DNA from 3 places in the Variovorax sp. 54 genome. Region 1 is predicted to be linked to each of the others. Evidence: predicted binding sites of a transcription regulator. Region 1 holds the regulator's gene; each other region holds the start of a gene.

The links. The regulator sigma-54, encoded in region 1, starts transcription at its own class of promoters, with help from an activator protein. The targets are predictions, from matches to a motif close to TGGCANGNAANCTGCTTT.
Region 2: a site for sigma-54 is predicted at 1,330-1,347, ahead of glnA (type I glutamate--ammonia ligase). Genes of this name have one in related genera too.
Region 3: a site for sigma-54 is predicted at 754-771, ahead of CLU95_RS16220 (TorF family putative porin). Genes of this name have one in related genera too.

What each region holds. Positions count from the first base shown of each region.
Region 1 is NZ_PEFF01000001.1:3,748,764-3,751,027, reverse strand. It holds gene CLU95_RS17410 (phospholipase D family protein) at 1-440, opposite strand, end outside; gene rpoN (RNA polymerase factor sigma-54) at 451-2,043, opposite strand; gene lptB (LPS export ABC transporter ATP-binding protein) at 2,061-2,264, opposite strand, start outside.
Region 2 is NZ_PEFF01000001.1:5,381,718-5,383,981, reverse strand. It holds gene glnA (type I glutamate--ammonia ligase) at 1-1,283, opposite strand, end outside; gene CLU95_RS24595 (competence/damage-inducible protein A) at 1,431-2,231, opposite strand; gene CLU95_RS24590 (EI24 domain-containing protein) at 2,228-2,264, opposite strand, start outside.
Region 3 is NZ_PEFF01000001.1:3,493,532-3,495,795, forward strand. It holds gene CLU95_RS16215 (YifB family Mg chelatase-like AAA ATPase) at 1-597, opposite strand, end outside; gene CLU95_RS16220 (TorF family putative porin) at 815-1,678, shown strand; gene glnK (P-II family nitrogen regulator) at 1,749-2,087, shown strand; gene CLU95_RS16230 (ammonium transporter) at 2,117-2,264, shown strand, end outside.

The sequences.
Region 1 (2,264 bases):
AGGCGCAGCTCCACGTTCGGCGTGGCGGCCAGACCGAGCAGCAGCTCGTCTTCGCCGGACGTGTACAGGTCGTCCATCAACAGGCGCACGCGCACGCCGCGCTGGGCGGCATCGCGCAGGGTGCGCAGCAGGTAGCGGCCGGTCTCGTCGTTCTCGATCTGGTAGTACTGCACGTCGAGCGTGCGCTGCGCGCGGCGCGCGAGCTGCAGCCGCGTGTCGAAGGCGAAGTCGCCGCCGGGCATGAGGCGAAAGCCGCTGAGGTCAGGGTCGGGCTGCGAGGCCAGCGCGATCTTGCCGAGCGCGGTGTCGGCCGAGACGGCGATGGCCTTGGTGGGTGCGCGCGGTGCTTCGTCGGGCAGCGTGGCGCAGCCGGTGAACAGCAACGCGGTTGCGATGACGAAAACCCAATGCCCACAGCGCGACAGCAGGCGATGGGTCATCGTGAGCTTTCTACAGGGCCTTGCGCAGGTTGGCGGGCGCGATGCGCAGCGCTTCGCGGTACTTGGCCACGGTGCGGCGCGCGCACTCGATGCCCTGCTCCTTCAGCATCTCGGAAATCTGGCTGTCGGACAGCGGCTTCTTGATGCTCTCGGAGCTCACGAACTGCTTGATCAGCGCGCGCACTGCCGTGCTCGACGCGTTGCCGCCGGTCTCGGTGCCCAGCGCCGAACCGAAGAAGTACTTGAGCTCGACCGTGCCGAAGGGCGTCGACATGTACTTGGCCGTGGTCACGCGCGAGATCGTCGATTCGTGCAGGCCCAGTTCGTCGGCGATCTCGCGCAGCACCAGCGGGCGCATCGCCAGCTCGCCGTGCACGAAGTAGCTCTTCTGCCGCTCGACGATCGCGTTGCTCACGCGCAGGATGGTGTCGAAGCGCTGCTGGATGTTCTTGATGAACCAGCGCGCCTCCTGCAGCCGCTGCGACAGCGCCTGGCTGCCCTCGCCCTTGTGCGACTTGAGCGCGCCGGCGTAGATGTCGTGCACGCGCAGGCGCGGCATCACCTCGGGGTTCAGCATGACGCGGAACTTGATGTTGGTGCCGCGGCCCGTCTTGGTGACGATCACGTCGGGCACGACGATGTTGCGCTCGACGTCGACAAAACGGCGGCCCGGCTTGGGCTCCAGGCGCGCAATGATCTGCAGCGCCGAGCGCACCAGCTCTTCGTTGGTGCGCGTGAGCGTGGCCAGGCGCTTGAAGTCGCGCCGCGCGAGCAGCTCCATCGGCTGCTTGCAGATCGCGATGGCGGTCTTGCGCACGAGCGCTTCGGCCTCGGTCTCGTCTTCGTTCGCGAGCGCCTTCAGCTGGATGCTCAGGCATTCGCCGAGGTCGCGCGCGCCCACACCGGCCGGCTCCAGGCTCTGCAGCAGGCCGAGCGCCACCTGGAAGTGGTGCACCAGGTCGTCGAACTGGTCGTTGTCATCGCCCGCCAGGCCCGAGGCCAATGCAGGCAGCGAGTCTTCGAGGTAGCCGTCGTCGTTGAGCGATTCGATCAAAAAGCGCAGCGCGGCGCAGTCGTTTTCGTTGAGCCGCAGGGTCAGCGCCTGGCGGTGCAGGAACGATTGCAGCGACTCCTGGCTGCGCGCGAGTTCGGTGGCGTCGGCACGCTCGTCGTCGCCCAGGTTGTTCTGGCGTGCGGGTGCGTCGCTGCCCCACTCGCTGTCGTCGGGCGCCATCTCGACGGTGCCGTCGCCCTCCCAGTCGGGCTCGCGCTCGGTGATCTCGGCGGCGGGGCCGTCGGAGTCGGGCGTGGACGTGGTCTCGCTCGAAGTGGTCGTCGCGCTGGGGGTCGGCGCCGGGGCGAAATCGCCCTCGCCGGTGTCACCACCGTCGTCGCGTGGCACGGGCGTGTCGACAGCATCGAGCCCGAACTCCTCGCGCGCGGCTTCTTCCGCGGTGCGTTCGAGGAACGGGTTCTCGTCCAGCATCTGCTCCACCTCCTGGCTCAGTTCGAGCGTGGAGAGTTGGAGCAGGCGAATGGACTGCTGCAGCTGTGGCGTGAGCGCCAGATGCTGCGAGACGCGAAGGGACAGCCCTTGCTTCATGAGGACGCGCCCCTCCCTTACATGCGGAAGTGCTCGCCCAGGTACACCCTGCGTACCTCGGCGTTGTCGACGATCTCCGAGGGTGTGCCTTGTGCCAGCACGTGCCCGTCGCTGATGATGAACGCGTGATCGCAGATGCCCAGCGTTTCACGCACGTTGTGGTCGGTGATGAGCACGCCGATGCCGCGCTCCTTCAGGAAACTGATGATCCGCTGGATCTC
Region 2 (2,264 bases), 1.6 Mb from region 1:
CGGTCCTTGTCCAGGTGCTCCAGGGCCTGGTCCAGGCTGTGGCAGACGGTCGGGATCAGCGCGTCTTCTTCCGGCGGCAGGTGGTACAGGTCCTTGCTGGCGGCTTCGCCCGGATGGATCTTGTTTTCCACGCCGTCCAGGCCGGCCATCAGCAGCGCGGCAAAGCCCAGGTACGGGTTCATCAGCGGATCGGGGAAGCGCGCTTCGACGCGGCGGCCCTTCGGGTTGGCCACGAACGGAATGCGGATCGAGGCCGAGCGGTTCTTGGCCGAGTAGGCCAGCTTCACCGGGGCTTCGAAGCCGGGCACCAGGCGCTTGTAGCTGTTGGTGCCGGGGTTCGTGATGGCGTTCAGGGCACGGGCGTGCTTGATGATGCCGCCGATGTAGTGCAGCGCGAAGTCCGACAGGCCTGCATAGCCGTCGCCGGCGAACAGGTTCTTGCCGTCTTTCCAGACCGACTGGTGCACGTGCATGCCGGAGCCGTTGTCGCCAACGATGGGCTTGGGCATGAAGGTGGCGGTCTTGCCGTAGGCGTGGGCCACGTTGTGGATCACGTACTTCTGCAGCTGGACCCAGTCGGCGCGCTGAACCAGCGTGCTGAAGCGGGTGCCGATTTCGAGCTGGCCGGCGTTGGCCACTTCATGGTGATGCACTTCGACCGGGATGCCCAGCGATTCGAGCACCAGGCTCATTTCCGAGCGCATGTCCTGGAAGCTGTCGACCGGGGGCACGGGGAAGTAGCCGCCCTTGACTGCGGGACGGTGGCCGCTGTTGCCGTGCTCGAACTCCTTGTCGGTGTTCCACGAGGCTTCTTCGGACTCGATCTTCACGAAGCAGCCCGACATGTCGTTCTTCCAGCGCACGCCGTCGAACACGAAGAATTCGGGTTCCGGTCCGAAGTAGGCGGTGTCGCCCAGGCCGGAAGCCTTCATGTACGCCTCGGCGCGCTTGGCGAGCGAACGCGGGTCGCGCTCGTAGGCCTTGCCGTCGGCCGGGTCGATCACGTCGCAGGTCAGGATCAGCGTCGTTTCTTCGAAGAACGGGTCGATGTTGGCGGTGTTCGGGTCGGGCATGAGCTGCATGTCCGAGGCTTCGATGCCCTTCCAACCGGCGATGGACGAACCGTCGAACGCGTGGCCCGAGGTGAATTTGTCTTCATCGAAATGCGACACAGGCACGGTGACGTGCTGCTCTTTGCCGCGGGTGTCGGTGAAGCGCAAGTCGACGAACTTGACCTCGTTTTCCTTGACGAGCTTGAGTACATCGGCGACGGTCTTTGCCATCAGTTTCTCCTGAGTTGGATGGTGGTTAGGAATACGGGAACGGAAGGATGCAGTTTCTGTGCCATTGTCACCCCGCCGGATGAGGCCCGGGTGACGGCCCAGGGGCTGCCGGAAAAGGAATTAATCACCAAAATGGTGCGATACGAATTAACGCACCAATTCAGGGCCAAGCTTCGCATCAAAGGTGTGCAGGCCTTCGATGAGCTGGCCATAGGCGGCATCGAGCAGCCCGGGGTCGCCCTTGACGCCCAGCTCGATGTGGCGCCCGTACTGCGGGTGATCCACGTTGGGGAGACTGAACACCTTGATGCCGGCGTGGGCCTGCTCGATGGCCTGCATCAACGGCGTGAGGGTGGCTTCCATCGCACCGAAAACGATCACGGACTTCTCGGCGATGGCGTTGCGGGTGAAAAGGTCGGCATACCGGCTGTCGAGCACCGACTCGATCATCGGCCAGGCCATGACCGGAAAGCCCGGCACGAAATGGACGTGCTCGACGCTGAACCCCGGAATCTTGTTGTACGGGTTGCGGATGATCGACGCGCCCTGCGGAAACACGCCCATGTTCAGGCGGTGGATGTTGTCGGACCGGTCGGGCTCGTACGGCACGCCCTGCTCCTTGGCCGTGTCCTGCATGCGCTCGCGGATCAGCACTTCGGCCTCGGGGTGCAGCGCCAGCGGCACGCGCAGGGCCTGGGCGGCGCACTGGCGGGTGTGGTCGTCGGGCGTGGCGCCGATGCCGCCGGTCGAGAACACGATGTCGCCCGAGGCGAAGGCGCGCATGAGGGCCGCGGTGATCCGCGTGGGCTCGTCGCCCACGTACTCGGCCCAGCCCAGCTGCAGGCCGCGCGCGGCCAGCAACTCGATGACCTTGGCCATGTGCTTGTCGGCCCGCTTGCCGGAAAGGATCTCGTCGCCGACGACGATGAGACCGAATGCGCGTGTCATGGTGAACCCCATTGAGAGAGAGCGGCCTTGTTG
Region 3 (2,264 bases), 260 kb from region 1:
CGCGGCATCGCCGGTCGCGGGGAGCACGCGGGTCCAGCCGTCGTCGGAGCCCTCGGGCGCGGATGCGGCCGCGTCGCGCTCGCTCAGGAACTGGCGCACCACGTCCAGCAGGTGCCGGGCGCCGTAGACCTCCCCGCCGGGCACCAGCGCGGCCTCGCGCGCGCTGTCCATGGGCAGCACCAGCCGCGTCGCCACGCCGCGCGTGTGCAGGGCCAGCGCCATCGCCAGCGTGCCGCGCACGGGCCGCAGTTCGCCCGACAGCGACAGCTCCCCCGCGAACTCGTGGCCGGCCAGCCGGGCGTTCTCGATCTGCCCGCTGGCCGCGAGGATGCCCAGGGCGATGGGCAGGTCGAAGCGGCCCGAATCCTTCGGCAGGTCGGCGGGCGCCAGGTTGACGACGATCTTCTTGTTGGTCGGAAATTCAAGCCCGGCGTTCTGGATCGCCGAGCGCACGCGTTCGCGCGCTTCCTTGACCTCCGTCTCCGCCAGCCCGACCAGTGTGAAGCTCGGCAGGCCGTTCGCCAGATGCACCTCGACCGTGACGGCGGCGGCTTCCAGGCCGAGCAAGGCGCGGCTTTGCACCAAAGACAGACTCATTTTTCTCCCTCTCCCCAAGTTGGTGCGCCTGCGACATGCAGGCCCAGGACCGTGCAGCGTGCAAGCGTGTGCAACTGCCGGAAACAGGGCTTGTAACGATTTGGCGCTCACGGCCGGACACCTGCGCCCTCTGACCGGGGCGGTATTTGTGCACTTTGGCACGCTCCCTGCTTTGAGGGTGCTCAGGTCCAACAACACACTTGCGAGGAGTTCCCTGATGACGCACCGTACCGCCGCCCAGGCGTTGATCGTTCTGGCCACTGCACTGACCGCCTCGGGCGCCGCCATGGCCCAGGCCGCCGACGCCGCCGCTCCGGCACCCGCGCCCCTGCTCACGGGCAATGTCTCCCTGACCTCGAACTACAAGTTCCGCGGCCAGGACCAGGACATGATCGGCAAGAACGACTACGCCAAGACCAAGGGCTTCAAGCCCGCCATCCAGGGCGGCTTCGACTACGCCTTCGGCGAGAGCGGCTTCTATGTCGGCAACTGGAACTCCAGCGTCAACTGGCTCAAGGGCAACAGCATCGAGAGCGACATCTACGGCGGCTACAAGTTCAAGGCCGGCCCGGTCGACATGGACGTCGGTGCGCTGACCTACATCTACCCGGGCAACTCGGCAGGCAACACCACCGAGCTCTACGTGGGCGCCACCTACGCCAACGACAGCTTCGGCTCGATCACCGCCAAGTACTCGCACACCGTGTCGAAGGACTACTTCGGCTACGCGGGCAACCAGTCCGGCTCGGGCCTGAAGGGCACCAACACCGGCTACCTGAACCTGGCCTACAGCAAGGAGATCGTGCCCAAGGTCACACTGAAGGCGGCGGTCGGCTTCACCAACATGTCCAGCGACATCCGCAGCCTGGGCTACAAGAGCTATGTCGACTACAACATCGGCGCCACCTACGACTTCGGCAGCGGCCTGACGCTCACCGGCTCGGTGCAGGGCGCCAACAAGAAGAGCGCGTACCTCGCGGTGGCCAACCCGGGCGTCGACTACGGTTTCGGCACCTTCGGCCAGACGACGTACTCGCCCAACAAGGCGCGCTTCATCGTCACGCTGACGAAGACGCTGTAATCGACACAACAACCAGGCGCGGCCCACGTTGCCGCGCCACCTTTCATCCATCCAGAAGGAGCAAGTCATCATGAAGCTGGTCACAGCCATCATCAAACCGTTCAAGCTCGACGAGGTGCGTGAAGCACTCTCGGCCATCGGCGTGCAGGGCATCACCGTCACGGAAGTGAAGGGCTTCGGTCGCCAGAAGGGCCACACCGAGCTGTACCGCGGTGCCGAGTACGTGGTCGACTTCCTGCCCAAGGTGAAGATCGAGGCGGCCATCTCCGACGACCTCGTCGATCGCGTGATCGAGGCGGTGGAGGGCGCTGCGCGCACCGGGAAGATCGGCGACGGCAAGATCTTTGTCTACAACCTCGAGCAGGTCGTGCGCATCCGCACCGGCGAAACGGGCCGCGAAGCCCTCTGATCGAGTCCTGGCCCGAAAGAACAACGACTATGAAAAAACTTCTTGTCTCTCTTGCGCTCGGTTTGAGCGTCTTCGTCGCCGGCACTTCGGCGCTGGCCCAGGCACCCGCCGCCACCCCTGAGGCACCGGCTGCATCGGCACCTGCCGCACCCGCCGCTGCAGCGCCTGCTCCCGCAG